DNA from 4 places in the Knoellia sp. LjRoot47 genome. Region 4 is predicted to be linked to each of the others. Evidence: predicted binding sites of a transcription regulator. Region 4 holds the regulator's gene; each other region holds the start of a gene.

Region 1 (4,772 bases), on a different contig from region 4:
CGGAGGCGGGTCGCGCAGGAGGCTGTCGAGCTGGACCATGAGCTCGCTGACCCGGCTACGCCCCCTGGGCGCGCGCGGGTAGCGCGACAGCACATCGAGCAGCTCGGATGTCGCGCGCTTGGCTGCGGCGTGCAGGACGTACTCGGCGACCACCTTGTCCTCGCCCCGCGCGATCTCCGCCGCTCGGGCCGCATGGGCCGCGGCTCCGAGGATGTGCCGCACCTGGGTCGCCTTCGCCAGCGGATGCAGGTATGCCGCGGCAGCCGCATCTCCCGCAGCCGTCGCCGCGTGCCCCGCGGCCTCGTCCGGAACGTCCTTCGCCGCCCGGTGCGCCTCCGTCGCGGAGGTCCGTTGCAGGCGGGAGCGGGGGGCGCCGTCGACGAAGATGCGGGCCGCCTCGAGGGCAGCCGCGGGACGTGAGTCGTGCGGACTCGCGCGCTCGAAGAGGGTGAGGACCGGCTCGGCGCACGAGACGGCATACCGGACGACCTCGCGCAGGTCGTCAGTCGTCAGCTCGACATCGCCCGTCTTCCTCGTCGTCCCCACGTCAGCGAGTCTGACACGGCGCGTGTCAGCGGCCGGCGTCCCGTATGCCGTGCTTGCGGGCGTGGAGCGACCGCACCTCGTCCTCGAGCTCGGGTGCGGGCCCGTCGACGACGACGCCGGGCGCGACCTGCTGCACGGCCAGCGGCAGGACGGGCGAGGCGTCGACGCCCCACTCCCGGAGCCATCCGACGAGCTGTTCGGTGGACACGGCATACGCGATCCGTCCGAGACCGACCCACGCGTGCGCTGCCGAGCACATGGCGCAGTGCTCGCCGGAGGTGTAGACGGTGCAGCCGGCGCGATCCTCGGGGTCGGTGTGGGTGGCGGCCCAGCGCGCCAGCTCGAACTCCGGGTGACGCGTCTGGTCGCCCTCCTTGGTGCGGTTGCGGTCCTCGTGCAGGACGGTGCCCTGGGCGTCGACGAGCACCGAGCCGAACGGTTCGTCGCCGTCGTCGAGGGCTTCGCGCGAGAGCTCGACGCAGCGGCGCAGGTGGGTCAGGTCGGCATCGTCGAGCGACATGCCGTCATCGTGGCAGACGGCGGGCCGGACGTGGGCGACGCCGGACCGCCGCCCGTCAGAAGTCGATGCAGCCGCTGCACCCGTCGCAGCCGTCGAGCACGTCGCCGTCGGGGATGACGTCACCGATCCCGCCGGCGAACGACGACAGGGCGGACCCCAGTCCCTCGAATCCGTCGACGAGCGCCGTGAACGCGTCGTCCGGCACGAGGTCGCCGAGGGCGCCGAGGTCCGGCACGTCGAGGTCGCCGCCGAGGTCGACGAGACCTGAGACCAGTTGGAAGACACCGGGATCCAGCGCTCCGTCCACCGCCAGGGCAAGTGCGGTCTGCGCGCCGTCGGCGAGGCGGGCCGCCCGCAGGGCGTCACCGAGGACCGAGGCGACGTGCGGAGCGACACCGAAGGCGACGGCATACGGGAGCATCGAGCGGACCTCGCCGGCGAGCTCCTCGCGCCGGAGCTGGTGGGCCTCGGCCGTGGCGAGGTACTTCTCGTAGCCGAGGGCCTGGATGCGTGCCGCCGACCCCGCCGCCGTCCGCGGGGTGCGGCCACGTCCGAGGCGCATGAGCAGCGCGCCGCCGACCCCGAGTCCGACTCCGAGCGGCACCCAGCGCCAGTGGTCGTCGGCCACGCCCGAGGCGACCCCGGCGACGGCCGCGCCCACGACGAGGAGCAGCCCGAGGGCGGCGAGCCAGCCGTTGCGCGAGCGTGGGTGCTTGGCGTACCAGCCACGGTCGACGACGGCGCGATAGACGGCGATCTCCGCCTCGCGCCAGCGCTGGGCCACCTCGGCGCGCCGCAGCTCGCTCAGCCGCACCGAGGTCGCACCACCGAGGACGGCGTCGAGCATGACGCGCTCGTGCGCAGCCATCGAGTCCTCGCCCACCCCTGTGCGGCTGACCCGCCAGTCGTCGTCGCCCTCCTTCTCGAGGCTCACGATGCCGCGCAGGGCCAGGTCGACGAGGGTGGCGGTGAGGTCGCGACCGTGGACGATGCCGTCGACGACCGCGCCCGAGAGGGCAGGTGTGGAGTCGTCGGGGACGTGGAACCGGGGCGCGACCGAGCCGTTCCACTCGACGCCGCGACGCACCCGCGCGGAGCTGTCGCCCGAGCCCAGGCGCGGCACCTCACCCGGCGTGACCTGGGTGTAGACCTCGTCGCGTCGTCGCCAGCGGAACAGCAGCAGCGTCAGGGTGGCGACGACGAGGGGGACGAGGCCGCCGAGGACCTCGAGGGGTGTCAGGTCGGCAGGCACGAGGTCACTGTAGGGCCGGGTGCGGGCGAGGGCCTGCGGTCGCTGCGCGGGCGTGTCGAGGTGTGCGTGTTCGCCTGCGGCAGAACCGAATTCGCGCGCTTGATTCTTGCTTTCGAACACCTGTTCGGGTAGCGTCTAGTCATGGATCCCAGCACCGCGACAACGGCCCGTCAGGGCGCGTATGCCGTCCTGCTGGGTAGCGCACACACCCTCACCACCGAGGAGCTCCTCGACGTCATCGAGGAGGCCCAGCGCGACATCGACGCCGCCTGCGCGAGGCAGGCGGTCGCGCTCGCGCACCTGTCGGCGATCGACCCGGTGCGGCAGGAGGACGGCACGCAGGTCGAGGTCCACCACGGCCTGGGTCACCAGCGCCTCGACGCCCCCGAGCTCGCCGCACCCCGCCTGGGCGTCTCCACACACGTCGCGACCAACCGGGTGACCGACGCGATCCACCAGCTGACCCGCACCCCGGCCGTGGTCCACGCCATGGCTGCCGGAGAGCTCGACCAGAGACGGGCCGCGGTCGTCACCGAGGAGACCGACCTCCTGCCCGCTGACCACGCCGCGGCCGTGGTCGACGCGATCCGCCCGCACTGGCAGGGGTTGACGGTCGGGCCGCTGCGCCGGTTCGTGGCCCGGACCGTCGCCCGGCTCTTCCCCGACGCCGTGGCCGACGAGGCCGAACGCGCCCACGAGCGGCGTGGGCTGACCCGCACCACCGGTGAGCACGGCACCGACCAGTGGCGCGCCGACCTGCCCACCGGACCCGCCCGCCTCGCCTGGTCCGCGATCACCGAACGCGCCCGCCAGATCGTGCGTGAGGGCAACGCGGACAACCTCACCCAGGCCCGCGCCGACGCCCTGACCCAGCTCGTCCTCGACCACGCCGACGTGCGTGTCGTCGTCCACGCCACCCGCGCCCGAGACACCGAGCCGGAATCCGCGGCGACGGCGCTCGGCGGCACCTCACGTGACGCCAGTGCTGGTCGTGACATGCAGGGCTGGTGCGAGGTCGGCGGGCTCGACACCCCCGGCACCACGTTCGTCCCGGCCCGCTGGCTCGCCCGCGCCGCATCCGGCACTCACGGAGCAACGACGGGGCTGACCTGCCACCCCGCCACCGGTGCCCTCGTCGGCGGCGACGTCCCCGCCGGGCTCGCCCCCGGACGCGACCTCACCGGCACCTCCACCACCGACACCGGGACCTACCGCATCCCCGCCGCCATGGTCCGCTTCGTCAGGCTCCGCGACGGGCGGTGCCGCTTCCCCGGCTGCGCCACCCCCGCCCGCCAGTGCGACCTCGACCACGTCCGACCCTGGCCCACCGGACCCACCCACCCCACCAACCTCATCGCCCTGTGCCGGCGCCACCACCGCATCAAGCAACGCGACGGATGGACCGCGCGCCTCCACCCCGATGGCACCGTCGACTGGACCGACCCCACCGCTGTGCGCTCGACCACCTCCGCCATCGACCACCTCCACCTCGGCGGCACCGCGCCCCCCTCTCGTGACACGGCCGCTCCGCCCGACCCGCCCGCGGTCGACCGACCTCCGGCCGCACGCACCGGCCATCTCGACCTCAGCCTGCTCGACGACCACCTCCACGAGCTGCTCGCCGGGCACGCCCGCTCCCGACCTCGCCGTCACCGACCCGACGACGGACTGCGGCGCCCCGTCCACGTGGACCGCTACTGGAGCGACCTCCACGTCGACCTTCCTCCGCGCGAACCACGCCCGGACGTCATCCCGTTCTGACCACCTCGGGACCGCCAGGTCGCGCTCGGACCACCGTCGGCGCCGACCGAGTGCCAGAGTGGGCCAGGTGAGCGAGAACTCGGACGACGCGTCGGAGCAGACCGGTGGGGAGAGCCTCTTCACGGTGCTGGTGGCCCTGTGCGCCAACGTCCTCATCGCGATCGCCAAGTCCGTCGTGGGAGCGGTCACGGGGTCCGCGTCGATGGTCGCCGAGGCCGCGCACTCGTGGGCGGACGCGGGCAACGAGGTGTTCCTCGTCATCGCCGAACGCCGGGCCGGCCGCCCCGCCGACGCGAACCACCCGTGGGGTCACGGTCGCGAGGCCTACGTCTGGTCGATGTTCGCCGCCTTCGGACTCTTCACCGCCGGCGCGATCGTCTCGATCTGGCACGGCGTCGACAGCCTCCGCTCCGGGGGTGAGGAGGAAGCCGACTACGTCTGGGCGTATGCCGTCCTCGCCATCGCGTTCGTCTTGGAGGGTGTGTCGTTCCTCCAGGCCCGCCGGCAGACGCAGGCCACTGCCCGCCGCTTCGGGCTCTCGACCCTGCCGTTCATCATCCGGACGTCGAACCCCACCCTGCGGGCCGTGTTCTTCGAGGACGCCGCCGCCCTCCTCGGCATCGTCATCGCCGCGGCCGGCATCGGGATGCACGAGGTCACCGGTGACGCGCGGTGGGATGCCGCAGGATCCAT
Region 2 (4,772 bases), on a different contig from region 4:
CCGTGCTGCGTGACCCGAAGCGGGTGGCTACGGCCTTCGCGCCCCGCCCGTGGCGCGGCACCAACACCTTCCAGGAGGCGTGCTGGGCGTGGCGACGGCTGCCCGTCCCCGTCATCGCTGCGGTCCACGGCCACTGCCTCGGGGGTGGCCTGCAGATCGCGCTCGCGGCGGACTTCCGCATCACCGCGCCCGACGCGACGTGGAGCGTGCTCGAGGCCAAGTGGGGGATCATCCCCGACATGTCCGGCATCCAGGCGCTGTCGCAGCAGGTCGGCATGGACGTCGCGAAGCGCCTGACGATGACCGGCGAGTCCCTGTCGGGCACCGAGGCGGTCAGGGTCGGCCTCGCGACGGAGACGAACCTCGACCCGTATGCCGGTGCGCTGGCTCTCGCGTCGACCCTCGCGGAGCGCTCCCCGGACTCCGTCGCGGCGGCCAAGCGCCTCTTCAACCGGACGTGGTCGGCGAGCGACCGTCGCACCTTCCGGTGGGAGCGGCTCGAGCAGGCGCGCCTGCTCATGGGAGCCAACGCGGCCGAGGCGCGGCGCGCGGCCACGCGACGGGAGCGGCCGGCATACAAGCCTCGTGCCGGGATCGACCCGCGCGGGTGACCTCGGTGACGAGCGGCGCGGGTGGCGAGGCCACGACGACACGGCACATCACCTGCGTGCTGTGCGAGGCGTCCTGCGGTCTGCAGGTCGCCCTGCGCGGCGACGAGATCGTGAGCATCAAGGGGCACGCCGAGGACCCGCTGTCGCGGGGCCACATCTGCCCCAAGGGCGTGGCGCTCCAGGACCTGCACACCGACCCGGACCGGCTGCGGCGGCCGGTGAAGAGGGTCGGCGACGAGTTCGTCGAGATCGGGTGGGACGAGGCGATCGAGCTCGCCGCGGACCTGCTCCACGGTGTGCAGAAGAGGCACGGGCGCGATGCGGTCGCGACCTATCTCGGCAACCCCAACGTCCACAGCGTCGGCGCCCTGACCCACGTCACCGCGATCCCGCGCACGCTGCGGAGCCGGCACGTCTTCAGCGCGACGAGCGTCGACCAGCTGCCGCACCACGTCGTGGCGTGGGCGATGTACGGCCACCAGTTCCTCCTCCCGGTGCCGGACATCGACCGGACGCGGCTGCTCGTGCTCGTCGGGACGAACCCGATGGCGTCGAACGGCTCGCTGTGGACGGTGCCCGACTTCCCGGGCCGCCTGCGCGAGCTGCGTTCTCGCGGTGGGCGGCTCGTCGTCCTCGACCCGCGCCGCACCGAGACGGCGGCGGTCGCCGACTCTCATCATTTCGTGCGTCCGGGCACCGACGCGACGGTGCTGCTGGCGCTCGTCAACGTCGTCCTCGCGGAGGGGCTGGCGCGGCCGGCGGCGTACGTCACCGGGATCGACGAGCTGCGGGTGGCGGTCGCGGACTTCACGCCCGAGCTCGCGGAGTCGGTGAGCGGCGTTGCGGCAGAGGTGATCCGGGCTCTGGCACGCGATGTCGCCGCGGGTTCGGCGGCGGTGCACGGGCGGATGGGGGTGTCGACTCAGGAGTTCGGCGTGCTGTGCCAGTGGGCGATCCAGTGCCTCATGGCGATCACCGGCAACCTCGACCAGCCCGGCGGCACCATGTTCACGACCCCGGCGATCGACATCGTCGGGCGAGGGTTGGTGGGGCGCGGCCATCGGGGCCGGACGCACTCGGCGGTGCGTGGGCTGCCGGAGTTCGGTGGCGAGCTGCCTGTCTCGGTCATGGCCGAAGAGATGGAGGGGCCGCGGCAGGCCATCCGCGGGCTCATCACGATCGGGGGCAACCCGGTGTCCTCGACCCCGGCGGGAGGTCGGCTGTCGGAGCGGATGGCCGAGCTCGAGGCCGTCGTCGCGATCGACCCCTACGTCAACGAGACGACAAGGCACGCGCAGGTCATCCTGCCGCCGACGGGCCCGCTCGAGCGCGACCACTACGACCTGATCTTCCACACGCTCGCGGTGCGCAACACGGCCCGGTGGTCACCGGCGCTGTTCGAGCGGGGGGAGGACCAGCGGCACGAGTGGGAGATCGCGCGCGATGTGGTGCTCGCGCTGGGGCGCCTCGGTGGTCGGCGGATGCCGCTCAAGCAGCTGGTGCGGCTGCGCGCCTCCCCGCGTCTCACCATCGACGTGCTGCTGCGGTCGAGCCGTCGCGGGCTGTCGGTCCGGCGGCTGGAGCGAACTCCGGGCGGGGTCGACCTCGGCGCGCTCGAGCCCAGGCTGCCGGAGCGGCTGCGGACGCCGGAGCGCACGGTCGTCCTCGCGCCTGCGGTCGTGACGGACGGGCTGTCGGCGCTGCGCTCGCGACTGCCCGCGCTGAGGCGCGCGGCGCACAGCGACGACCTGCTCCTCATCGGCCGCCGGCACCAGCGCGACAACAACTCGTGGATGCACAACACCGAACGGCTCACGAGGGGGAGGCCGCGCCACCAGCTGCTCATGCACCCCGACGACCTGGCGTCACGCGGGATCGTCGACGGTTCGGTCGTCACCGTGACCTCCGAGGTGTCCTCGCTCCAGGTCGAGGTCCGCGCGACCGACGAGGTCATGCCCGGCGTGGTGTCGCTGCCCCACGGCTACGGCCACCGGCGTCCCGGGGTCCGGCTGAGCCGGGCCGTCGAGGTGCCGGGGGTGACGATGAACGACCTCACCGACCCGGCCCGGGTCGAGGGCGTGTCGGGCAACGCGGTGCTCAACGGCGTGCCCGTCGTTGTCACACCTGCGGTGGCTGTCTGACCCTCGAGTCGAGGGAGTCGTTCTGGTCCGTTTGGGCTGTGCCACAACCGAATTGGCTGTGGACAACTCCACTCGATGTCATCGAACAGGTGTACTATTGGTGCATGGGGACGGGGAGAGAGTCGAGCGACGGACCAGTGGTCCAGATCCGCTCCGTCCTGTCCGCGTTGGCCGACTTCGCCGCCGAGGGGCTCACCGAGGCCGAGCGGGTCGAGGCGGTGGCCGCGCTGGAGTCGCTCAAGGGTGCGACCGCGGCTGCGCAGGCACGGTTGACCGCTGCCGCCGTGGTGGACCGCGAGCAGCTCGGTGAGGACTCCCGGAGCGTGCGCGCCGACCTCGCCCTGGCACGACGGTGCTCGCCGACGCTGGCTGACCAGCACGTCGGCGTGGCCCGCGCACTCGTCGAGGAGATGCCCTCGACGATGGGCGCTCTTGAGCGCGGCGAGATCAGCGAGCGTCGCGCCACGATCGTCGTCCGCGAGACCGCCTGCCTGAGCAGGGAGCACCGCGCCGAGGTCGACCGGCGCCTCGCCCCGACGATCGGCACGCTGAGTGACAAGGCGCTGGCCGCGGCCGCACGCCGGGCGGCGGCGGCGCTCGACTCGGAGTCGCTCGCCGAGCGCAACCGGCGGGCCGTCGCGGGTCGACGAGTGTCCGTGCGACCTGCGGCCGACGGCATGGCGTGGTTGTCGGTCCTCGGCCCCATGGCCGAGGTCATCGGTGCCCACGTCGCCCTGGTCCGCGCCGAGGGACAGCGCCACGTCATCGACGCCGATCTGCCACCCGCCGAGTGGGAGGCGGCAGCCGCCGCAGCTCGTGACGACACGCGCGGCAAGGGTGCCTGGCTCGCGGACCGGGCCCTCGAGCTCCTGTCCGGACGCGCGAAGGGGCAGCCGCAGGCGGTCGAGGTCGACCTCGTCATGACCGACCGCACGCTGCTTCCGGCTGCCTTCGGGGGTGGCCGACCCGACGACGACGTCGCCGTGGTCCCCGGCTGGGGTCCGCTCCCGGGCTGCGAGGCGCGGGACCGGGTCGCTGCCCTCGTCGAGTCGGGCGTCACGGTCTGGCTGCGTCGGCTCTTCACCGACCCGACCGGTCGTGATCTCGTCGCCATGGACTCGACCCGGCGACGCTTCCACGGCGGCCTGCGCCGGTTCCTCGAGCTGCGCGACCCCACCTGTCGTATCCCGTGGTGCGACGCCCCGGCCGTCGAGGTCGACCACGCGGCAGCCGTCCATGCGGGTGGTGCTACCTCCGGCGGCAACGGCGAGGGCCTGTGCCAGCGTCACAACCTCGTCAAGGAGCTCGACGGCTGGCACGTCCGGGTGGAGTCCACCGGCCTCGACGGCACGGGAGCACACGGCATACGGATCCAGACACCGACAGGTCGCACGCACGACTCGACCGCCCCGCCGATCCTGGGGGAGGGCTGGGAGTCGCAGCCCGTCGATGCGCACCCGCCGGACGACGCGGACGAGCTCGGCGAGCGCTTCGGTGACTGGATCGACCACGCGCGCGAGGGCCACTACTGGGCCGCCTGACGACCCTGCACCTCCAGTGAGCCATCCCACTGTCCGCCTAAGCGTGCGCTCACCTAAGGTCGGGGGATGGACTTCTCACCGTCGGCGCGTTCGCTCGACCTCGCGCAGCGTGTCCGCGCCTTCGTCGACACCGAGATCGAGCCGGCCGAGCGGGTCATCGCCGCCGACATCGCGGCCCGCCGCGCGGCCGGTGAGGACCCATGGCCCGCGCACCCGCTCATCGCCGAGCTCCAGGGCAAGGCGCGCGAGCAGGGCCTGTGGAACCTCTTCCTCCCGGCCAGCCACGAGGGTCCGTATGCCGTGCAGTTCGGCACCGACGGCGGCTCCGGTCTGTCGAACGCGGAGTACGCCCCGATCGCCGAGGCGATGGGCCGCTCCTTCTCCGCGCCGCTGGTCTTCAACTGCAACGCCCCCGACACCGGCAACATGGAGGTGCTGCTCAAGTACGGCACCGACGAGCAGAAGGCCGACTGGCTCGA
Region 3 (4,772 bases), on a different contig from region 4:
ATGCGCCACACCGTGGGCGGAGCGCAGAACGTCGTCACCTCGTGCTCGCGCAGGACGTCGAGCAGCGCCGGTGCGTCGAACCGTGCGTAGTTGTAGACGAGAATCGTCGCCTCGGCGATCCACGGCGCGAAGAAGCACGACCACGCGTGCTTGGCCCAACCCGGAGAGCTGATGTTGAGGTGGACGTCGCCCGGCTGGAGCCCGAGCCAGAACACCGTCGACAGGTGGCCGAGGGGGTACGACACCTGCGTGTGCTCGACGAGCTTGGGTCGGCTCGTCGTGCCCGACGTGAAGTAGAGGAGCACCGGGTCGGCCGGCGCGGTCCCGGGGTGGGGCAGCGGAGGTGAGTCGACGGCATACGCATCACGCAGGTCGTGCCAGCCGTCCGCGGGACCGACGCTGATCCGGGTGATGTCCCCCGGGACGCCGGCGAGCTTGTCGACCTGGGAGGCGTTGGTGATGACGTGCCGCGCACCGCCGCGGGACACGCGGTCCTCGAGGTCGCTCGCCCCGGCCGCGGAGGTCGTCGGCATGATGACGGCGCCGAGCTTCATCACGGCGAGCATGCAGTCCCAGAGCTCGACCTGGTTGTCGAGCATGAGGATGACCGGATCGCCCTGTGCCACACCGCGTTCGGCGAGCCAGTGACCCACACGGTCGGAGCGGTTGGCCATGGCGTCGAATGTGATCTCCATCGACGAGCCGTCCTCCTCGACGACGACGAGCGCCGTGGAGTCGTTGCCGCGGGCGATGACGTCGAACCAGTCGACCGCCCAGTTGAACCGCTCGCCGAGGTCGGGCCACACGAACTCCCGCACGGCGTCCTCGTGGTTGCCGCGCCACCCGAGGATCTGGTCACGCGCTGCCCGGTAGCGGTCGGTGGCGGGGTTCGCAGGGAGCGCCGACGGCGCCGGAGGAGTCATGGGCTCACCCTGCCCCGACCTGGCGGTGCGCGCCACCCCGTCGAGTGGTCCGGTCGGTCAGTAGGGCGCCGGCACGACCGCGGTCCGGTATGCCGTGTGGTCACCCGGGCCCTTGCCGCACGACAGCGGCGCCGGCTCGAGCGCCTCGGCGGTGACCTCGACCCACGTCGTGTCGGGCAGCGGGTCGTCGCCGATGACCTCGACCCGGGTGACGGTCTCGGAGACGACCTCGACCGCGCCGGGGCGGGCGGCGGTCACGGACGCGGGTCCGTGCTCGGCGAGGACCGAGCCAGTCGCCGCCTGGACCGCCGGCGAGAAGCGGGAGACGCCGCGAAGGTGTGCCGTGTCGACCTCGCCCGCGCGGTGGGCCCGGACGATGTCGACGGCGCCGGCCATGTCGACGCCGCCGTAGCAGGTGCCGTCGGGCATGGAGAGGAACGTGCCGGCGAACCGGTGGCCGCTGAGGTGGGTGCACTCCCAGACCTCGTCGGGCCACACCTTGGCCAGGGCCGCGGTGATCGGCCGGCCGCGCAGGGCGCAGCACGCGTCGCGGGTGCCCTGCGTGCAGACGAGCAGCATCGGCTCGGCGAGGGTCTCCGACTGGGTGAGCGGCGCCCCCATCGCGGCGACGGCGGCCCGGAGGTCCTCGCTCGTGCGCCACGTGCCGGTGACCCAGGTCCCGCGGGCCGAGTCGACGGCATACCAGGAGGGTGCCTCGCCGGCAGCGCGACGCCCGTGACGACGGACGAGGAGCGAGCGGCCCTGGAGCTCGGCGCAGCCGGTGTCGATGACGTCGGCGAGGGCTCCCGAGAGCGGCGGGGTGTCGAGGTGGTTCCTGGCCCACGGCCCGGGGTGCTCGATGAGCAGCCAGCGGCGGGCGACGGGGGCGGAGCCGAGCATCGGCTCGCCGCTCTCACGCGAGAGGTTGGAGCAGCGGACGGTCTCGGGACTCACGCGCCCGATGCTACGTGCCCGGTGGCGTCGGGTGCGGATCCGATGACAACTCCTCAGGTACGCGCTGCGTGTTTGCTTGCGGCAGAACCGAATTCGCGCGCTTGATTCTTGCTTTCGAACACCTGTTCGGGTAGCGTGTGGTCATGGACCCCAGCACCGCCACCGACGCCCGCCAGGGCGCGTATGCCGTCCTGCTGGGTAGCGCGCACACCCTCACCACCGAGGAGCTCCTCGACGTCATCGAGGAGGCCCAGCGCGACATCGACGCCGCCTGCGCACGCCAGGCGGTCGCGCTCGCGCACCTGTCGGCGATCGACCCGGTGCGGCAGGAGGACGGCACGCAGGTCGAGGTCCACCACGGCCTGGGTCACCAGCGCCTCGACGCCCCCGAGCTCGCCGCACCCCGCCTGGGCGTCTCCACACACGTCGCGACCAACCGGGTGACCGACGCGATCCACCAGCTGACCCGCACCCCGGCCGTGGTCCACGCCATGGCTGCCGGAGAGCTCGACCAGAGACGGGCCGCGGTCGTCACCGAGGAGACCGACCTCCTGCCCGCTGACCACGCCGCGGCCGTGGTCGACGCGATCCGCCCGCACTGGCAGGGGTTGACGGTCGGGCCGCTGCGCCGGTTCGTGGCCCGGACCGTCGCCCGGCTCTTCCCCGACGCCGTGGCCGACGAGGCCGAACGCGCCCACGAGCGGCGTGGGCTGACCCGCACCACCGGTGAGCACGGCACCGACCAGTGGCGCGCCGACCTGCCCACCGGACCCGCCCGCCTCGCCTGGTCCGCGATCACCGAACGCGCCCGCCAGATCGTGCGTGAGGGCAACGCGGACAACCTCACCCAGGCCCGCGCCGACGCCCTGACCCAGCTCGTCCTCGACCACGCCGACGTGCGTGTCGTCGTCCACGCCACCCGCGCCCGAGACACCGAGCCGGAATCCGCGGCGACGGCGCTCGGCGGCACCTCACGTGACGCCAGTGCTGGTCGTGACATGCAGGGCTGGTGCGAGGTCGGCGGGCTCGACACCCCCGGCACCACGTTCGTCCCGGCCCGCTGGCTCGCCCGCGCCGCATCCGGCACTCACGGAGCAACGACGGGGCTGACCTGCCACCCCGCCACCGGTGCCCTGGTCGGCGGCGACGTCCCCGCCGGGCTCGCCCCCGGACGCGACCTCACCGGCACCTCCACCACCGACACCGGGACCTATCGCATCCCCGCCGCCATGGTCCGCTTCGTCAGGCTCCGCGACGGGCGGTGCCGCTTCCCCGGCTGCGCCACCCCCGCCCGCCAGTGCGACCTCGACCACGTCCGACCCTGGCCCACCGGACCCACCCACCCCACCAACCTCATCGCCCTGTGCCGGCGCCACCACCGCATCAAGCAACGCGACGGATGGACCGCGCGCCTCCACCCCGATGGCACCGTCGACTGGACCGACCCCACCGCTGTGCGCTCGACGACCTCCGCCATCGACCACCTCCACCTCGGCGCCACCACGCCCCGCAGCCCCGACCGACCGCCGCAGCCATCACCACCGCAGACGCGACACATCGACCTCAGCCTCCTCGAGGACGACCTCATCGAACCGATCGACCACTCGCACCGCATGCATCGCTCCGGACGCGGTCACGACGGCCTCAACCGGACGCACTTCTCCATCGATCGTTACTGGCCTCAGGGCTTCACCTACGACCCACCACCACGCGAACCCCGGCCCGACGTCATCCCCTTCTGAAGCGGTGACGGGCGGCCCCGGTCACTCACATCACTCTGCTGTGTCGAGCAGGGCGTCGGCGGTGTCTGCGGTCGTCACGAGCGAGTCGATGAGCTCGCCCCTCACGGCGGCGGCGATGGCCTCGACCTTGTCGTCCCCGTGGGCGATGCCGATGACGTGCCGGATGCCCTGCAGCTGCGGTCCGGTGAGCCCGACGATCCGGGCGGTGAGCGGGGTGTCGACGATCTCGCCGTCGGCGTCGAAGAAGACACCCGCCGCCTCCCCGACCGCACCGGACCTCGTGACCGCCGTGCGTTCCTTGGCGCTGAGGACGTCGTGGATCGTCGAGGTCCCGGCAGTCCAGGCTCCGAGGCCGATGACCGCGAGGGTGACGTCGTCGACGCGGTCGAGCGCCTCGCGCACCGGCGGCTGGCGCCGCATGACCTCGGCACTGGCGGCGTCGTCGAGCAGCAACGGCGAGTAGAAGACGTGCCGGCCACCGCCGGCGATGCGGGCGGCGCGGCGGACGACGTCGACCGAGCTGCTGTCCTCCTCGGGGGTGACCATCGCGCCACTGAGCTGGACGACGGGGATCACCGGCAGCGTCTCGAGGGCGTCGACCATTCGGCTTACCGACCGGCTCCACGGCAGACCCAGCACGTCGCGGTCGCTGACGACCTCGCTGAGGAGGGCGGCGGCGGCTGCCGAGACACCGGGGTTCGCCTGCGGTCCCGACCCCGGGACGACGACGCAGTGCTCGAGCCCGAGGGCCTCGCGCAGCGCCGCCGAGCGGTCGGTGTCGATGCCGAGCGGCGAGACGATCTCGATCCTCACCATCCCGCTCTCGCGGGCGGCCTCGAGGAGCCGGGCGACCTTGAACCGGCTGATGCCGAGCGAGGTGGCGAGGTCCACCTTGGACTCGCCGTCGATGAGGTGGCGGCGGGCGACAGCCGCCGCGAGGACGGCCTCCGAGGGACCGAGGGCTTCAGGCACGGCGCACATCCTCGGGCACGCCGCCGCCGTCTCGGTCACGAGGTGACCTGTTGACACGGCGCCGCGGGTCGGACAGGCTCATGTGTGCACCATACGCGCTCATATGAGCGGAGCGCAGCGAAACCGCAGACAGCCAGACCAGAGCAGACGACGAGAACGAGGCAACGATGCCCCCCACCGG
Region 4 (4,772 bases):
CATGCTCTGTCTGGGGCAGGCGTCGGCATCCGACGCCGCTTACCGGACCACACCCGTCGGCGCCATTGGTGTCGACTCCGACATCGTGATCGGGGACACGGGCGACGCCTTGCCGACGCTGTCGAACGTCACGATCGAGCCGACGGCCCAAGGCTTCGACGTGGCCTTCGACTACGAGCATTACGCCGACGGCGAGGCACCTGCTTGGGGTCCGGTTCGTCTCGGGATCTATGAGGGTGACGCGACGGCGTTCCCGTTCAGCGGAGAGACGGTCGTCAGCCATGGGTACGGCAGTGGCCCCGGGGCGTCCCTGGTTGACGAAACCGAGATTTCGCGGACCGGGCACGTCTCCCGCTCCTTCGAGCACTCGCGCTCGGGTGTGTTCACTGTCATGCTCTTCACGTCCGAGCGTTGTGACTGCCCAGGAGGGACCGTCTTCGCCGCTGGACGCACCCTCGCCCCTGCTGAGTTGGCACCGCTGACGACTGCAGTCCCGGTCATTGTGGGCAACCTCGCGGTGGGGTACCGGCTGACGGCGAGCACCGACGGGTGGGCCGAAGGGACCGCGTTCGGCTTTCAGTGGTTCGTTGGTGGCACGCCGGTGGCTGGCGCCACGGAGCGCACCCTCGTCCTGACCGCCGCCCATGCGAACAAGGGGGTTGAGGTTCGTGTCGACGGGTCACTCGCCGGACATGCACCTGCGTCGCGGACGAGCGAGCGTTCGGCGTTGGTCGTGACGCCTGGTACGCCATCCATTGCGGGTCTTCCTATGGTGGGCAGCGTTCTGACTGCGGGGCCCGGGGCTTGGGCCACCGGCACCGCGGTGACCTACCAGTGGTTTGCCGACGGCGCGCCTGTCCCCGGAGCTACCGGCCGGACATTCACACTCACGACCGCGCAGGACGGGAAGGCCCTCCATGTCGCTGTCACTGCATCCAAGCCGGCCTATGCCACGGTGACCCGTGGTTCCGCGGCCACGAAAAGGGTCATGCGTTGGTCCTCGCCCGGCATCTCCGGCTACTTCGCCTACGGCCAGCCCCTCACTGCGCGGCCCGGGGTCTGGACGACGGGCGCCACGTTGCGGTACCAGTGGTTCGCGGACGGTCGTGCCGTTGCTGGTGCGACCACCGCGACGCTCAAGCTGGGTACGGCCCAACGGGACCGGCGGATCTCGGTCTCGGTCACCGGATCCAAGGCGGGACATCTAACAGTGGGCCGATTCTCGGCGCAGTCCGCTCGGGTCCTCACCGCTGGGACGCCGACGGTGGCAGGCACCCCCATGCTCGGCGGCCGTATGACCGCTCGGCCAGGGACATGGTCCGCGTCCACCAGCCTGTCGTACGCCTGGCTCGCGGACGGAGTCGTCATTCCCGGTGCCACGGGGTCGACGTACACGTTGGGCAGCACGACAAGCGGCAAGCGAATTTCCGTTCGCGTCACCGGACGCAAATCTGGATATGCCACCATCGCAAGGGTCTCGGCCGCGACCCTGCGTGTTCCCGCGACAGCAGCGCCGTCCGTCGCGGGCTCAACGCTCGTGACCTACGCCCTCACCGCGCGCCCGGGGGCATGGACTGCAGGAACGACCTTCCGCTATCAATGGTTCGCCAATGGTGCCGCCCTGTCTGGGGCTACGGCTTCGACGCTACGTCTGGGGACGGGTGTTGTGGGGAAGAAGATCAGTGTGCGAGTGACGGGTAGCAAGGCCGGGTTCGCCACTGTGGCAAGGACCTCTGGGATCACAGGCGCTGTGGGCTACCCGTCGAGGACTGTGCCGATCAGCCTCTCGAGCTGCCCCTCCTGGGCCCCGATCAAGGGCAACGCCAGTTCGATGATCTACCACATGCCGGGCGGCGCCTACTACGCCATAACGAACCCTGAGGAGTGCTTCCGCACTCAGTCAGCCGCTGTTGCGGCGGGGTACCGGGCCTCCAAGCGCTGACCCGGACTGAGCAGAACGGCGGCGACATTCCGCGTGGGATGTCGCCGCCGCTTCATTCGACGGTTGGTCTGGCGTCACGTCTGTGACGGGCTGAGCTCAGACGCGGCGCAGGACCGCGGTGACCTTGCCGAGGATCGTCGCGTGGTCGCCGTCGATCGGGTCGAAGGCCGGGTTGTGCGGCATCAGCCAGACCTTGCCGTCCTTGCGCTTGAACGTCTTGACCGTCGCCTCGTTGTCGAGCATGGCCGCGACGATGTCGCCGTTGTCGGCCGTCGGCTGCTGGCGCACGACGACCCAGTCGCCGTCGCAGATGGCGGCGTCGATCATCGACTCGCCGACGACCTTGAGCAGGAAGAGCGACCCCTCGCCGACGATCTGCTTGGGCAGCGGGAAGACCTCGTCGACCGTCTCCTCGGCGAGGATCGGGACGCCGGCGGCGATCTGGCCGAGGACCGGGACGTAGCTCGCCTCGGGGCGCACGTCACCCGAACCGGTCGGGTCGAGGTCGGCGTCGACGTCGTCGGGGGCCGCGCCGCCGCGGTAGCCGCGGATGTCGCTCGGGGTGTCGGGGGAGACGACCTCGAGGGCACGGGGGCGGTTGGGGTCGCGGCGCAGGTAGCCCTTCTTCTCGAGGGCGTGCAGCTGGTGCGATACCGAGCTCGGGGACGTGAGCCCGACGGCCTGGCCGATCTCGCGCATGCTCGGCGGGTATCCACGACGGTCGACCGAGTTGCGGATGACGTCGAGGACCTTGCGCTGACGCACGGTGAGCGTGCCGTCGCCGGGGTCGCGGTCGGGCAGCTCGTGGACGGCGGCGTCGTCGGCGTCCTGGCGGCGCTTGTCGCTCATGGTTCGTCTCCTCGCAGGGGCGTTGTCAGAGGTGCCTGATTGGCTTCTCGACATGACGTCAGAGTACGGAGTTCGAGCAGGTGTTTCAAACATCTGTTCGAGGCGTGTCTTGAAGTAGTCGAACATCCGTGCTAGAAATCGTACAGACGTTCTATCGAACGTCCTTTCGACCCAGGAGGACCTCATGAGTGCAGCTGTCGCCTACGACACCGCAGCCGGGTATGCCGTCCCGCTCCCGACGCGTCGTCCCGAGCGTCCGCGCCTGGTCCTCGTGCCCACCGGCGAGTCGGTCCGCGAGGTCGCGGGGCCGGCGCTGCGTCTGACCCGCGTCGGTCGGCTCGTCATCACGAGCACGGTCCTCCTCCTCGCCCTCGTGGCCGCGTTCGTCGGTCTCACCGGCGGAGCGTCGGCATCCGTCGCGCCGGTCACCGTGACGGTCGAGCAGGGGCAGACGCTGTCGCAGATCGCGGCCGAGCAGATGGGCGGCATGCCGGTCACGTCCGCGGTCGCCGAGCTGCAGCTCGCCAACGGCCTGAGCAGCGCGCAGGTCAAGGCCGGCCAGACGATCGTCATCCCCCAGGGTTGATGTGACTGCGTTGACGGTCCACACACTCCGAGCCGCTTCGACCCCGGTTCGGGCCTGAGTCCTCGAGCGAGCTTCGACCCCTCGCCGGCTCAGCACGGAGGGCGCCCCGCCACTGTTGCGCGGGGCGCCCTTTGCCGTGCCCGGGAGTGTGTGGGCGGCTCTCCAGTGACTACGTGACGCTGTGCCTCCACGTGTCGCGTCTGACGGCGACTTCGTGGCCCAGGGGCCACCCACCGATCCTGGTTTCGGTGGCCGGCGGGTGGTCAGCGGGCACACAGTGCGGCGGAGTCGCGGTTGACTGGGGCATGAGCGACGACGGCGTGACGCGCGTGCAGAAGATTCGGCAGCTGCGAGTGGTGGTGGAGGCGGACGACTACGACGAGGCGGTCCGGTTCTACCGGGACGTCCTCGGTATGGACGAGATCGCCGCGTTTTCCGAGGGCGGGGAGGACCGCGTGGCGATCCTCCAGGCAGGGCGGGCGACGTTCGAGATCGCCAGCCCCGCGCACCGCGAGGCGATCGACAGGCTCGAGGCGGACGGCATACGCAGCCCGAAGATCCGGATCGCGTTCGAGGTCGACGACGCCCAGTCCTCGACGCGTGACGCGCACGAGGCGGGTGCGACCGTCGTCGCCGAGCCGGTGCTCACCCCGTGGCAGTCGCTCAACTCCCGACTCGAGGCGCCGGCCGGGCTCACCGTGACGCTCTTCGAGGAGACCGAGGCCTCGCACGAACGGTCGCAGCGCGAAGGGTTCGGCACCAACGACTCGTGACCGACAGCAGGCCGCACCGGGTGGGCGCAGACCGCAGTGCTCGGCCCGCCGGGCTCAGCCCCAGGTGAGCTCGAGCGGCATGTCGTGGAAGGCCGCGAGGAACTCGGCGGCCTCGGTGACCCCGGCGCGCTCACGTGTGGTGAGGTCCACCTCAGGTCGCACCGTCACGAGAGTTCGACGGGCGTCGGCCTTGCGCTTGAAGGTACCGATGTCGCGCCCGTCGACGACGGCGATGCCGCCGCCTGCCTCGGAGACCAGCCGGGTCCGGTCGGCGTCGTGGTTGCGCCGTGGGAACCCGGTCCGTGGATACGTCAGCGCCGCCTCGTCGAACGTCGACAGCAGGTATGCCGTGTGCTCCCGCGTCGTGCGAGCGGGCACCGACGGGTCGAACCAGAGCACCTCCCCGGCGCACTCCACCGACTCCATCGGGTGCGACTCGCGCAGGCCGGGGTCGGTCGTCAGCTCCGTGGTCGCCCACCGGATCTCGGTGAGCGTGAGCCCACTCCAGCGCTGCAGGTCGCGTTCGGACGCCGGGCCGTGCCCGGAGTAGAACCTGTGGGTCAGCTCGAGGAGGGACCGCTCCCGTGACCACGAGTCGGACGCTGCAGCGGGCACGACGTCG

The links. The regulator LexA, encoded in region 4, represses DNA repair genes until DNA is damaged. The targets are predictions, from matches to a motif close to TCGAACANNTGTTCGA.
Region 1: a site for LexA is predicted at 2,431-2,446, ahead of ACSQ11_RS04615 (DUF222 domain-containing protein). Genes of this name have one in related genera too.
Region 2: a site for LexA is predicted at 2,834-2,849, ahead of ACSQ11_RS06910 (DUF222 domain-containing protein). Genes of this name have one in related genera too.
Region 3: a site for LexA is predicted at 1,992-2,007, ahead of ACSQ11_RS07070 (DUF222 domain-containing protein). Genes of this name have one in related genera too.

Annotation. Positions count from the first base shown of each region.
Region 1 covers NZ_CAXUQS020000001.1:922,646-927,417, reverse strand. Annotated here, with positions in the region: gene arr (NAD(+)--rifampin ADP-ribosyltransferase) at 1-546, opposite strand, end outside; gene ACSQ11_RS04625 (nucleoside deaminase) at 572-1,066, opposite strand; gene ACSQ11_RS04620 (DUF2207 family protein) at 1,122-2,318, opposite strand; gene ACSQ11_RS04615 (DUF222 domain-containing protein) at 2,460-4,079, shown strand; gene ACSQ11_RS04610 (cation diffusion facilitator family transporter) at 4,147-4,772, shown strand, end outside.
Region 2 covers NZ_CAXUQS020000001.1:1,412,093-1,416,864, forward strand. Annotated here, with positions in the region: gene ACSQ11_RS06900 (crotonase/enoyl-CoA hydratase family protein) at 1-611, shown strand, start outside; gene ACSQ11_RS06905 (molybdopterin-dependent oxidoreductase) at 617-2,752, shown strand; gene ACSQ11_RS06910 (DUF222 domain-containing protein) at 2,857-4,293, shown strand; gene ACSQ11_RS06915 (acyl-CoA dehydrogenase family protein) at 4,360-4,772, shown strand, end outside.
Region 3 covers NZ_CAXUQS020000001.1:1,448,181-1,452,952, reverse strand. Annotated here, with positions in the region: gene ACSQ11_RS07080 (AMP-binding protein) at 1-923, opposite strand, end outside; gene ACSQ11_RS07075 (sucrase ferredoxin) at 981-1,877, opposite strand; gene ACSQ11_RS07070 (DUF222 domain-containing protein) at 2,021-3,619, shown strand; gene ACSQ11_RS07065 (sugar-binding transcriptional regulator) at 3,650-4,591, opposite strand; gene ACSQ11_RS07060 (ABC transporter substrate-binding protein) at 4,759-4,772, shown strand, end outside.
Region 4 covers NZ_CAXUQS020000002.1:370,592-375,363, reverse strand. Annotated here, with positions in the region: gene ACSQ11_RS16475 (sunset domain-containing protein) at 1-1,942, shown strand, start outside; gene lexA (transcriptional repressor LexA) at 2,039-2,791, opposite strand; gene ACSQ11_RS16465 (LysM peptidoglycan-binding domain-containing protein) at 2,976-3,377, shown strand; gene ACSQ11_RS16460 (VOC family protein) at 3,683-4,150, shown strand; gene ACSQ11_RS16455 (winged helix DNA-binding domain-containing protein) at 4,205-4,772, opposite strand, start outside.